DNA from 3 places in the Arthrobacter sp. SAFR-044 genome. Region 3 is predicted to be linked to each of the others. Evidence: riboswitches for the same ligand, from Rfam matches in the RefSeq annotation. Region 3 holds a riboswitch; each other region holds the start of a gene.

Region 1 (3,264 bases), on a different contig from region 3:
GCTGGTGTCGCTCACAGGTGCTCCAATTCGGCGGGGACGAAAGCTTTGGTCCGGACGGGCGGGTTAAAGGTGGCCGGTGGCGCGCAGTGGCTGCGCAACAGGGCCTTCCCCATTCTGCCTGAATGGCAGTGGGGGCGGGAGCCGGAGGGATCAAAGTCCAGACAATGAGACGCGCCGCACGCTGTCAGGCTGCCCGGGGCGCGGCTATTCGGACAAAGTCAAAATAGGCTAAGCTGGCCCCCGGACTACCTCGCGGCAAGAGGCGATACGGTGGGACAACGCAAGGTACTGCGCTCGAGGAGCTGAGCTGGATGACGGATCTGATCGACACTACGGAGATGTACCTCAGGACCATCCTGGAGCTTGAGGAAGAGAACATCGTTGCCCTCCGGGCCCGTATCGCCGAGCGCCTGCGCCACTCGGGCCCCACCGTGTCCCAGACCATCGGCAGGATGGAACGCGACGGACTGGTTGTCGTCTCCGGTGACAGGCACCTGGAACTCACGGATACGGGCCGCAAGCGGGCCACCGAAGTCATGCGCAAGCACCGGTTGGCCGAGCGCCTGCTGGCCGACGTCATCGGACTGGACTGGGCCTACGTGCATGACGAAGCCTGCCGCTGGGAACATGTCATGAGCGAGCGTGTTGAGCGGCGCATTTACGAGATGCTGGACCATCCCACGGAATCGCCCTACGGCAACCCGATCCCCGGCCTCGCGGCGCTGGGCGGACAGCCGGCCACCGGGTTGGCCGACGGCGCCATCAGCCTGGTCGAGGCAATGAAGAGTTATGCGCCCGCCTCCGTGGTGACCATCAGCCGGTTGGCGGAACCGATCCAGGTGGAACCGGAACTGCTGGCGCAACTGGACGAAGGCGGAATCCGGCCCGGGGCTGCCGTAGGCCTGGAGCGCGTGGGGGATTACATCTCCGTGCGCGTCTCCGGAATCGAAGGCGCACTGGAGCTCCCGCCCGAGGTTGCAGCCCACGTTTTTGTCGCCATGCGCCGGTCCTGAGGCGGGCCCTATAGCCCAGCGCCGTCGTTCCACGCAAAGATAACGGAATTGTTACCTAGGGTCTTAAGGCCCTATAGTGGAACCAATCGTTGATACTTAAGCGTTACCCGATCCGGAGCCGAGCTCTGCCAGCGGATCGGGTGCACGAGTCGTTACTGGCAGAGGCGGGGGAACCACAAACGGCAGCGGGGGGCTGCCTTGGGGTGAAGTCCGTCAGCAGCAAGCCTCTCCAGTGAAGGATTCTTCCGGGAACACCCCTGTGCAGAAGCTTGCCCTGACGGGCCGGGTCTTTGATCTCTCTGACCCGAATCCGACAGCTAACTCCGCAGGCTTTTCCAGAGAGGAACCCTTCTTGACCATGCAGACCTCCCGGGGCCGGCGCCGCGCGGCCGGCACCCCTTCGGCACCCCGGGTTGTCGAAGATGTCGCAGCGGAGCGCCCCCGTGATCTGCATCGCGACGCGCGCCGGCGCCGGGGTCCGTTCCGGCAGGTGACGGAGTTTGCCGCCGCCAGCGGTATCGGCCAGAAAGCTGGAATCGCCCTGGCCGCCACCGGCCTGGTGCTGACGGTCACGGTGCCCGCCACCAGTCCTGTCATGGCAACGGACGCGTCAGGCAACGCGCCGTTGGCGGCCTCCGCCGTCAGTCCCCAGATTTCCGCTGATATCGGGGCCCAGATCGACTTCAGCCGCTCAGCCGTAGTGACCCAGGCCGACCCCGACGGGAAGCTGAAGCAACTCCTGAGCGCCCAGTCCGCCGGTTCCGTAACGCGGGCCGCGTCGGCCGGTACCCTGGCCGCGCCGCTGGCCTCGCTCACCACTGCGTCACCCTTCGGTTACCGGGTGAGCCCGATCACCGGTGGCTCCGGGGACTTCCACCGCGGCCAGGACTTCGTGGCCCAGTGCGGAACCTCCGTCCTTGCTGCCGCGACGGGCACCGTGACCTTCGCGGGCTGGCACCAGTTCGGCGGCGGAAACCGGGTGGTCATCGACCACGGCAACGGGCTCGAGACTACCTACAACCACCTGTCGTCCTTCAACGTCAAGGTGGGCCAGACGGTCTCCCGGGGCGACGTTGTGGCGCTCAGCGGCACGACAGGGGCGTCCACCGGCTGCCACCTGCACTTCGAGGTGCAGGTCAACGGCGAAGTGGTCGACCCGATGGGCTGGCTGTAACCAAATGATTGACCACTCTCAGATCGCATCCACGCGCTGTGACCTGAATGTGACATTGAAAGAAAACTGCTGTACCGTCTAACTCGCGTCAACTTTTCCGAAGTTGACGCTCTTGAGTGGATTGCCTAACTCTGCCACCGCTCAAGGTCCGTTCGCATTTCATCGTCTGGCAGGGGCGGGGGAACCAATTTTGGCCTTCACGTTCAGAAGGCCTTGGGGTTAAGTCACGAGCTTCCCAGGAAGCAGTGTGGCCGGGTGACTCCCATCCGAATCCGACAGCTCACCTCGCAGGCATTGGGAGAGGCTACCTTCGTGTCTTCACGCCATAATTCTGCGCGCCACCGTGCGCAAACGGTTCGCACCAGCCCCTTGGACGCCGTGTCCAAGGCCGTGAGTGCAAATGCCGGGCCCGTAGGCCGCCAGGCTGCCGTTGTGGCAGCGGCGTCGGGCCTCATCCTGAGCATGGGCCTGCCGGCCACCGCAGCAGACACCACCGCTGGTGTCTCTGCCTCCACCGAGTCCGGTTCGGCCCAGACGGCCCTCGCTGTCACCGCCGCCCCGACGGCCACGGTTTCCTTCGAGCGCCCCGTCGTCAAGACCACCGCCGCTCCAAAGGTGGAAGCGGTGCGTACCCAGTCCACCGCTACGGCCGAACGCGCTGCCACGGCCACCGCAGGCCAGGACGCTGCCCCGGCCGCGAAAGCCGCAGAGACCGTATCCGCGGCAACGTCCGGCATTGCAGCCATCGCCTACACCGGCATCGGACACTCCTACGTGTGGGGCGGCACCAGCCCCGTCACCGGCTGGGACTGCTCCGGGTTCGTTCAGTGGGTTTACGCCCAGGCCGGCATCAGCATCCCCCGCACCAACGCGTGGAACATCATGACCCCCACCTCCACCCCGCAGCCTGGCGACGTTGTCGTCCAGAACGGCGGCGCGCACGTGGGCATCTACGTCGGCAACGGCATGATGATCAGCGCACTCAACCCGTCCCAGGGCACGCTGCTGCACTCGCCTGCAGCCACCGGTACCTCGTCGTACTACCACCTCAACAAGTAGTTCTTGGACTTCATGCTC
Region 2 (3,264 bases), on a different contig from region 3:
CCGGAGGACCTGACCGGCCGCCAGGTGTTCGTCCTGGACCCCATGCTGGCCACCGGCGGCACCCTGCGCGAGGCCATCAAGTTCCTGTTCAAGAGGGGCGCGTCGGACGTTACCTGCATCTGCCTGCTGGCCGCGCCTGAGGGCCTGGCCCGGCTGGAGGAGGAGCTGTCCGGGGCCAACGTGCACATCGTCCTGGCCTCCATCGACGAGAAGCTCAACGAGAAGTCCTACATCGTTCCCGGCCTGGGCGACGCGGGAGACCGCCTCTACGGCATCGCAGGGTAGCGTTCCCCCTTTTTTGGACCGGGCCGCGCCGCTAGCCTGTGCGGATGGACTGGAAACTCGAACTTGTGTTTGTCCCCGTGTCCGACGTTGACCGCGCCAAGGACTTCTACGTCAACAAGGTGGGCTTCAACGCCGACTACGACGAGCGGCCGTCGGACGACATCCGCTTTGTGCAGCTGACCCCGCCGGGTTCGGCCTGCTCCATCTGCATCGGCGAGGGTCTTTCGGACGCCCCGCCCGGTACGGGATCGACCCTTCAGATGGTGGTCAGCGATATCAATGCCGCCCACGACTACCTGAAAAACAACGGCGTGGATGTCAGCGACGTTGACGTGCAGGACTGGGGCCACTTCGTGTACTTCGCCGATCCGGACGGCAATAAGTGGGCTGTGCAGTACATCCCGTGGCGGAACGCCGGGCCTGACGCAGCCCAGAGCACCGAGACCCAAACCCCGGCGACTTAACACGCTGCAGCTCAACGCACCGCGGCCCGCATCCGGATGGATGCGGGCCGCGGTTGCTGCCTGGGAGGCTCAGCGGAAGGTGCCCCTTCAGCTCACCGCCGCAGGCGAGCAGTGCCTAGTACCAGTTGTGCGCCAGGTGGAAGTCCAGGGCGCCGCACGGGGAGGCGTAGCTGAGCTTGATGTAGTTCAGGCCCCAGTTGATCTGCGTGCGGTAGTTGGTGAGGTAGTCGGCGCCGGAGCTGGCCATCTTCTCAGCAGGGAGGGACTGGACGATGCCGTACGCACCGCTGCTGGGGTTGGTGGCCGTAGTGGTCCAGTCCGATTCCTTGGTCCACAGCGTCTGCAGGCACTGCATCTGGTCCGGTCCCCAGCCGTACGTGGCCAACTGGCTGGCGGCGTAAGCCTGGGCACCGGCGGGATCGTTGACCGCGACGGCGGGTGCCGGCTCAGGTGCGGGGGCGGGCTCGGGTGCAGGTGCCGGGGCTGGCGCGACCGGCGCGGGGGCGGCAGGTGCCGCTGCGGGAGCCGGTTCGGCCGCCTGCGGTGCTACGGCGATTGCGGCGGGAGCGGGGCTCTCCACAGGGTTGGAGCGGATCTCGCTCTTCTCGATGCTCATTTGGGCGTCGGACGCTGCCGTGCTTGACTCGGTGGATGACACCGGGGTCATGCTGCCGGTGGCCTGCCCGGCCGCGCCTACCCCAACCAGCACCGCGCACGATGCTGCAAGGACGGCGGCGCGCTGGCCCAGGGTGGTTTTCTTTGCCGCTTGCTTGGCCCGGTGTTTAGCGGGCAGGCATGGTTCTGCCGTGTTTTTGGACATGATTGATCGCCTCTCACACCTGCGGAGTTAGCTGTCGGGTTCGGATGAGGGCATCCGGCCGTACGGAAAGATCACGTACGTGCTTAACCCCAAGGGCATTCATTGCCCGGGACGGTGGGTCCCCCGCCTCTGCCGTTGCTCAATCGGAATCCAGGGGAAGCGGCAGAGCTTGGCGTCAACCCGGGATATGCGGCCCGAACGGGGGCCGCACCCAATCGACGGTACAGGAAGATTAAGCCAAAGTCACATTTAGGTAACAGAAGTCACGGCAAGCAGCGCGTCGATTTGCACCGCTTGCCGGGATCGTTCGAGCCTGGAGGCTATCGGTGCATCCTACTTTGCGAGTTGGTAAACGATGGAGTTGCCCACAGTCTGGGCCTGGAAGTTGGCCTGGACCCAGGCTGCCACCTCCGAGTTGCCGCCGCGGGCGCCCATGCCGCCTCCGCCCATGCCGCCGGCCTGGATGTAGTACCCGATCTCGCCCTTGGACACCATGTCCTGGAACTCGGCGAGGGTGGGGTACGGGTCTCCGCCGTTCCAGCCGCCCAGTGCGATGACGTTGGTGTTGGTAGCGAGTTCCAGGCTGGCTGCCTGGCTGGCGCCGCTGACGATCGCGGACCATTTGGTCGTGGTGGATGACAGCAATGCGGTGACCGCGGCGTCGGCGGTTCCTTCACCGGGGCCGCCGCCGGTTCCTCCGGGACCAGCGGCTCCGCCGGCTGCATCCGGTGCGCCATCAATTCGGTTTGCGGGGTCAAACCCATTCGTTCCGGTGGCCGCGTCCGTGCCGTCGGCGCGGCCGCCGCGGAAACCTGCCGCCCGGTTTCCAAAGCCGCCTGCCGCCGGGCCCGCCGGCCCCGACGTCGGAATGGAACCTGAATGTGCGGACGTTGCGGTGGCGAGGGTCCAGGCACCCGCCCCAAGTCCGCCGGCCAGGAGGGATACGACGACGACGGCGGCAGCACCCGCGCGCCGGAACCGTCCGGTGCCAAGCGCGTCAACACGGAGCAGGATGCCGGCGGCGGCAAGGACGCCGAGGACGATGACGGCGACGCGCAGCCAGGGGAGCCAGGACGCGTCGCGGCCCAGGAGGACTGCCGACCAGATGGAGGTGCCCAGGACGGTTGCAGCCAGGACAATCCTGGCTGGCCAGTAGGAGCGGCCGCGCCAGAGTTCCACGGCACCGATGCCAATGAGGGCTGCGATCGCCGGCGCCAGCGCCACAGAGTAGTAGGGGTGCACGATGCCGCTCATGAAGCTGAAGACACCCGCGGTGACAAGGAGCCAGCCGCCCCACAGGATCAGCGACGCACGGCCCATGGCGGTTCTGGCTTCCCGCCGGGTGAACCACAGGCCGGCCACCAGCAGGACGAGGACGGCGGGCAGCAGCCACGACACTTCGCCGCCAAAGCTCGTGCCGAACATCCGCAGCAGCCCTGCCGCCCCGCCGAATCCGCTGTTGCCCCCGCCGAAACCGCCGGGTCCGCCGGCCGCGCCTCCCGCCCCGCCGCCGGGCATGCCTTCGCCTGAGCCGGTGATGCGGGCCAGGCCGTTGTAGCCGAAGGTCAGTTCCAGGAAGCTGTTGGTGGTGGAGCCGGCCATGTAGGGCCGTGCCGAGGCCGGCGTCAGCTGGAAAAGGGCGATGTAGCTGCCGGCCACCATAATGATGCCGCCCAGGGCGCCCATGAGGTGCCC
Region 3 (3,264 bases):
GGTCAAGTCAGAATGCCGGAGCAACTGCACCCTTGTCTGCAGGAGCACCACCGCTGCCAGGCGGCGCTCGAACACCGGCCGGGAACCGGGCCTCGGCTGACCCCATAAAGCGGAGGCCAGCATGACCGTGCCGTCATGGTCCAGGTCCTTGAATTTCCGCAGCGCATCACGGACAGTCCCGCGGACGGCCCCCACAGACGAACCATAAGAGGCCAGCATCCCTTCCAGCCGTGCCCCGACGTCGTCCGCATGGTACCAGGTGCCCTCGTTCTGCAGCGTACGGTCCACGAAATCCGCCGCCGCGGACACCACGTCCGCCGCACCCGTCATCGCCCGCGCCCGGACGCCGCGTGCAGGATGCAGAACGGGGTCCACGGCCGGGCTTCCAGCCTTCCCTCGGCGATAGGCTCCCCGCACACGGCACAGGTTCCATAGGATCCCGCCGCCAGCCGGGCAAGGGCCGCTTCAATCTGGTCCAGGCCCGCCGAACTTTGTTTCAGGAGCGCGGAGGCCTGCGAGAGTTCGAAGGCGATGGTGGCGCCCTCGGGATCGTGCTCGTCGTCGACATTGGAATCCTGGCGCGCCGAGTTCGCAGCCTCGATGTCCGCCCGCAGTGCCGGCAACAGTGCCAGGCGCCGCGCCCGCTCCTCTTCGAGCAGCGCACGGAACCGTTCGAAATCCTGCATGGAGACAGCCTAACGCGTGAGTCAGCCGGTGCCGGTTCAGGGATACCGGGTGGTTCCAGGCGGGCACGTGGGAGCGTAGCGGCAACGGGTTGCGATGGTCACAAACAGGGGCCCAGTCCCGAAGCCGACCGCCACGCGCTCAGGATGAAACAGAATTTCGTGTCCGCTTTGTTACCAGGCAGGAAGGTGAAGTATCAGCCGAGGTCGGCCCGGGAACCGGGGTAACGTCCAGACGTTTGCGCAATTCGAGAGAAGGACCTCGTATGTTATCTAAATGTGACAATGGCGTTGAGGGTGGGTTATGGTCGTCTGGTGTCCCTCTCAGACGGGACATTCCCGTCAGCATGCCGAGCCCTGCCGCTGATCATGGGATCCAACCGCTCCAGTTGGCAGGGACGGGGGAACCAAGTTTCCACGGCCACATGTTGGCCTAGGGGTTAAGTCGAAAGTCCCTCCGCTCATCGCGGAGCTGCTTCCGGCCGGGTATCTCCAGCCCGAACCCGACAGCTCACCCCGCAGGCATGGGAGAGGCGATCAACCGTGTCAAAAAATTCCATTTCAGCCCGTCACCGCGCGACTCCGGCCCGCTCCATTGTGCTCGAGGGCCTCGCCGTCACAGCCAAGTCCCAGGCCCGCTCGCTGGGCCGCCCGGCGCTCGCCGTTGCTGCAGCGTCCGGCATTGCCTTCGGAGTCGGCGCCCCGGCCCACGCAGGTGTAACCGCCCCGGACACCACTGAGCAGACCACCGTCCAGGCCGCCTCCGCACCCGTTGCCCCTGCTGCAGCCCCCGCCGCAGCGGCCGCGACTGTCCACACCGTGGTTTCGGGCGACACCCTTGGCGCTATCGCTGCGGCCTACGGCGCAGGCCTGAACGACGTCCTGTCGGCCAACGGCCTGGGACTGTCCTCGGTCATCTACCCGGGCGACCAGATCCAGATCCCCGGTGCAGGCTACACCGCAGCTCCGGCACCCGCACCCGCAGCGGCCCCCGTGCAGGCCGCAGCCGCCACCGCACCGGCGAACACCGGCATGAACATGTCCTACGCTTCCGCTACCCCCGTGGCATCAACCACCGGTACGGGCACCGGCGCAGCGATCCTCGCCTCGGCCTACGGCCAGGTGGGCGTCAAGCAGGACTGCACTGCCATGGTTGAAAAGGCGCTGCGTTCCGTCGGCAAGTCCGTGGGCGACCTTGCCCCCACCCAGTTCTTCCAGTACGGCACCGTTGTAGGCTCTCCCGCTCCCGGCGACCTGATCATCACCTCCGGCCACGTGGGCGTTTACGCGGGCAACGGCCAGGTTGTTAGCGGCGGCGTCAACGGCTTCGATACGCAAGTGCACTCCATCAGCTGGCTCGGCGGCTACTCCGCAGTACGCGTCGCCTAGTCGTCGCATTGTCCGGCGCGCTTAGCGGCGCCGACTGAAGCAGGAGGGTGGCAGCCGGGAAACCCGGCTGCCACCCTCCTGCCGTTTTGCTGAGCGGCGTCCCGCCGCGGTCAGGTCCCGCAGAAGGTCATGTAGCTGCCGAAGTCCTCGGGCGGGCCCTGCATGTAGCGTTCCAGCCCGGGCCGTTCGCTGAAAGGATCAGTGACCGCCTCCAGCAGCTGCTGCAGCGGACCCATGTCTCCGCCAGTGGCAGCGGACAGCGCCTCCTCCACAAGGTTGTTCCGGGGAATGTACGCGGGGTTTACGCTGTCCATCAGCTCCGGGTCAGGCTGGAGCGCCTGCCACCGTTCCAGCCACGCATCGAACGCGGCCAGGTCAAGGACCATGGCGCGCACGGGGCGCAGTTCCCCACGGGCTGCCTTCCCCAGGTTTCGGAAGAACAGGGTGTAGTCCACGGGACCGTCTTTCAGGATGCCGATGGCATCGTCCACCAGAGAGGAAGCAGCGGCTTCATCGCCGGTTCCCCCGCCGCTCTTCAGGCCCAGCTTGGCTGTCATTCCGCTGGTCCATGCCCGGCTGTATTGACCGCGGAAACCACGCAGCACCTCCACCGCCGGGGCAACCGCCTTCTCCTGGTCCTCATCGATGAGCGGCAGCATGGCCTCGGCGAGCCGGGCCAGGTTCCATTCGGCCAGGACTGGTTGGTTGGCGTAGGCATAGCGCCCGCCGACGTCGATGGAGCTGTAGACGGCCTCCGGATTAAAGGCGTCCATGAACGCGCACGGACCATAATCGATGGTTTCCCCGGAGATGGTCATGTTGTCCGTGTTCATGACCCCGTGCACGAATCCCACCAGCATCCACCGGGCCACCAGCTCCGCCTGGGCGGAGACGACAGAACCAAACAGTGCCAGGTAGGGGTTGGCGGCGTCAGCGGCGCGCGGGTAGTGCCTGCTGATGGCGTGGTCCGCCAGCCGTTTCAGAAGGTCCGCATTTTCGGTTGCCCGCGCGTACTGGAAGCTGCCTACGCGAAGGTGGCTGCTTGCCACCCGCGCCAGGACAGCGCCGGGCAGCATGTCATCGCGCCGGACCTGCCGCCCGGTGGCCACGACGGCGAGCGAACGGGTGGTGGGAATGTGCAGTGAGTGCATGGCCTCACTGACGATGTATTCACGCAGCATGGGCCCGACGA

What was found. Region 3 has a riboswitch for cyclic di-AMP ahead of ACR65J_RS08120 (LysM peptidoglycan-binding domain-containing protein). Riboswitches for the same ligand answer to the same signal wherever they lie in the genome.
Region 1: it holds a riboswitch for cyclic di-AMP, as region 3 does, so the genes downstream of both, ACR65J_RS16750 (M23 family metallopeptidase) here and ACR65J_RS08120 (LysM peptidoglycan-binding domain-containing protein) in region 3, are expected to answer to the same signal.
Region 2: it holds a riboswitch for cyclic di-AMP, as region 3 does, so the genes downstream of both, ACR65J_RS19260 (aggregation-promoting factor C-terminal-like domain-containing protein) here and ACR65J_RS08120 (LysM peptidoglycan-binding domain-containing protein) in region 3, are expected to answer to the same signal.

What each region holds. Positions count from the first base shown of each region.
Region 1 is NZ_JBPFDN010000011.1:98,812-102,075, reverse strand. Features, by position in the region: gene serC (phosphoserine transaminase) at 1-15, opposite strand, end outside; gene ACR65J_RS16755 (iron-dependent transcriptional repressor DtxR) at 312-1,013, shown strand; cyclic di-AMP (ydaO/yuaA leader) riboswitch at 1,130-1,359, shown strand; gene ACR65J_RS16750 (M23 family metallopeptidase) at 1,372-2,187, shown strand; cyclic di-AMP (ydaO/yuaA leader) riboswitch at 2,316-2,495, shown strand; gene ACR65J_RS16745 (C40 family peptidase) at 2,566-3,246, shown strand.
Region 2 is NZ_JBPFDN010000016.1:83,827-87,090, reverse strand. Features, by position in the region: gene upp (uracil phosphoribosyltransferase) at 1-285, shown strand, start outside; gene ACR65J_RS19265 (glyoxalase superfamily protein) at 330-749, shown strand; gene ACR65J_RS19260 (aggregation-promoting factor C-terminal-like domain-containing protein) at 865-1,569, opposite strand; cyclic di-AMP (ydaO/yuaA leader) riboswitch at 1,575-1,735, opposite strand; gene ACR65J_RS19255 (glycosyltransferase family 39 protein) at 1,903-3,264, opposite strand, start outside.
Region 3 is NZ_JBPFDN010000004.1:167,294-170,557, reverse strand. Features, by position in the region: gene ACR65J_RS08130 (DNA alkylation repair protein) at 1-330, opposite strand, end outside; gene ACR65J_RS08125 (TraR/DksA family transcriptional regulator) at 327-686, opposite strand; cyclic di-AMP (ydaO/yuaA leader) riboswitch at 1,052-1,223, shown strand; gene ACR65J_RS08120 (LysM peptidoglycan-binding domain-containing protein) at 1,227-2,072, shown strand; gene ACR65J_RS08115 (protein adenylyltransferase SelO) at 2,183-3,264, opposite strand, start outside.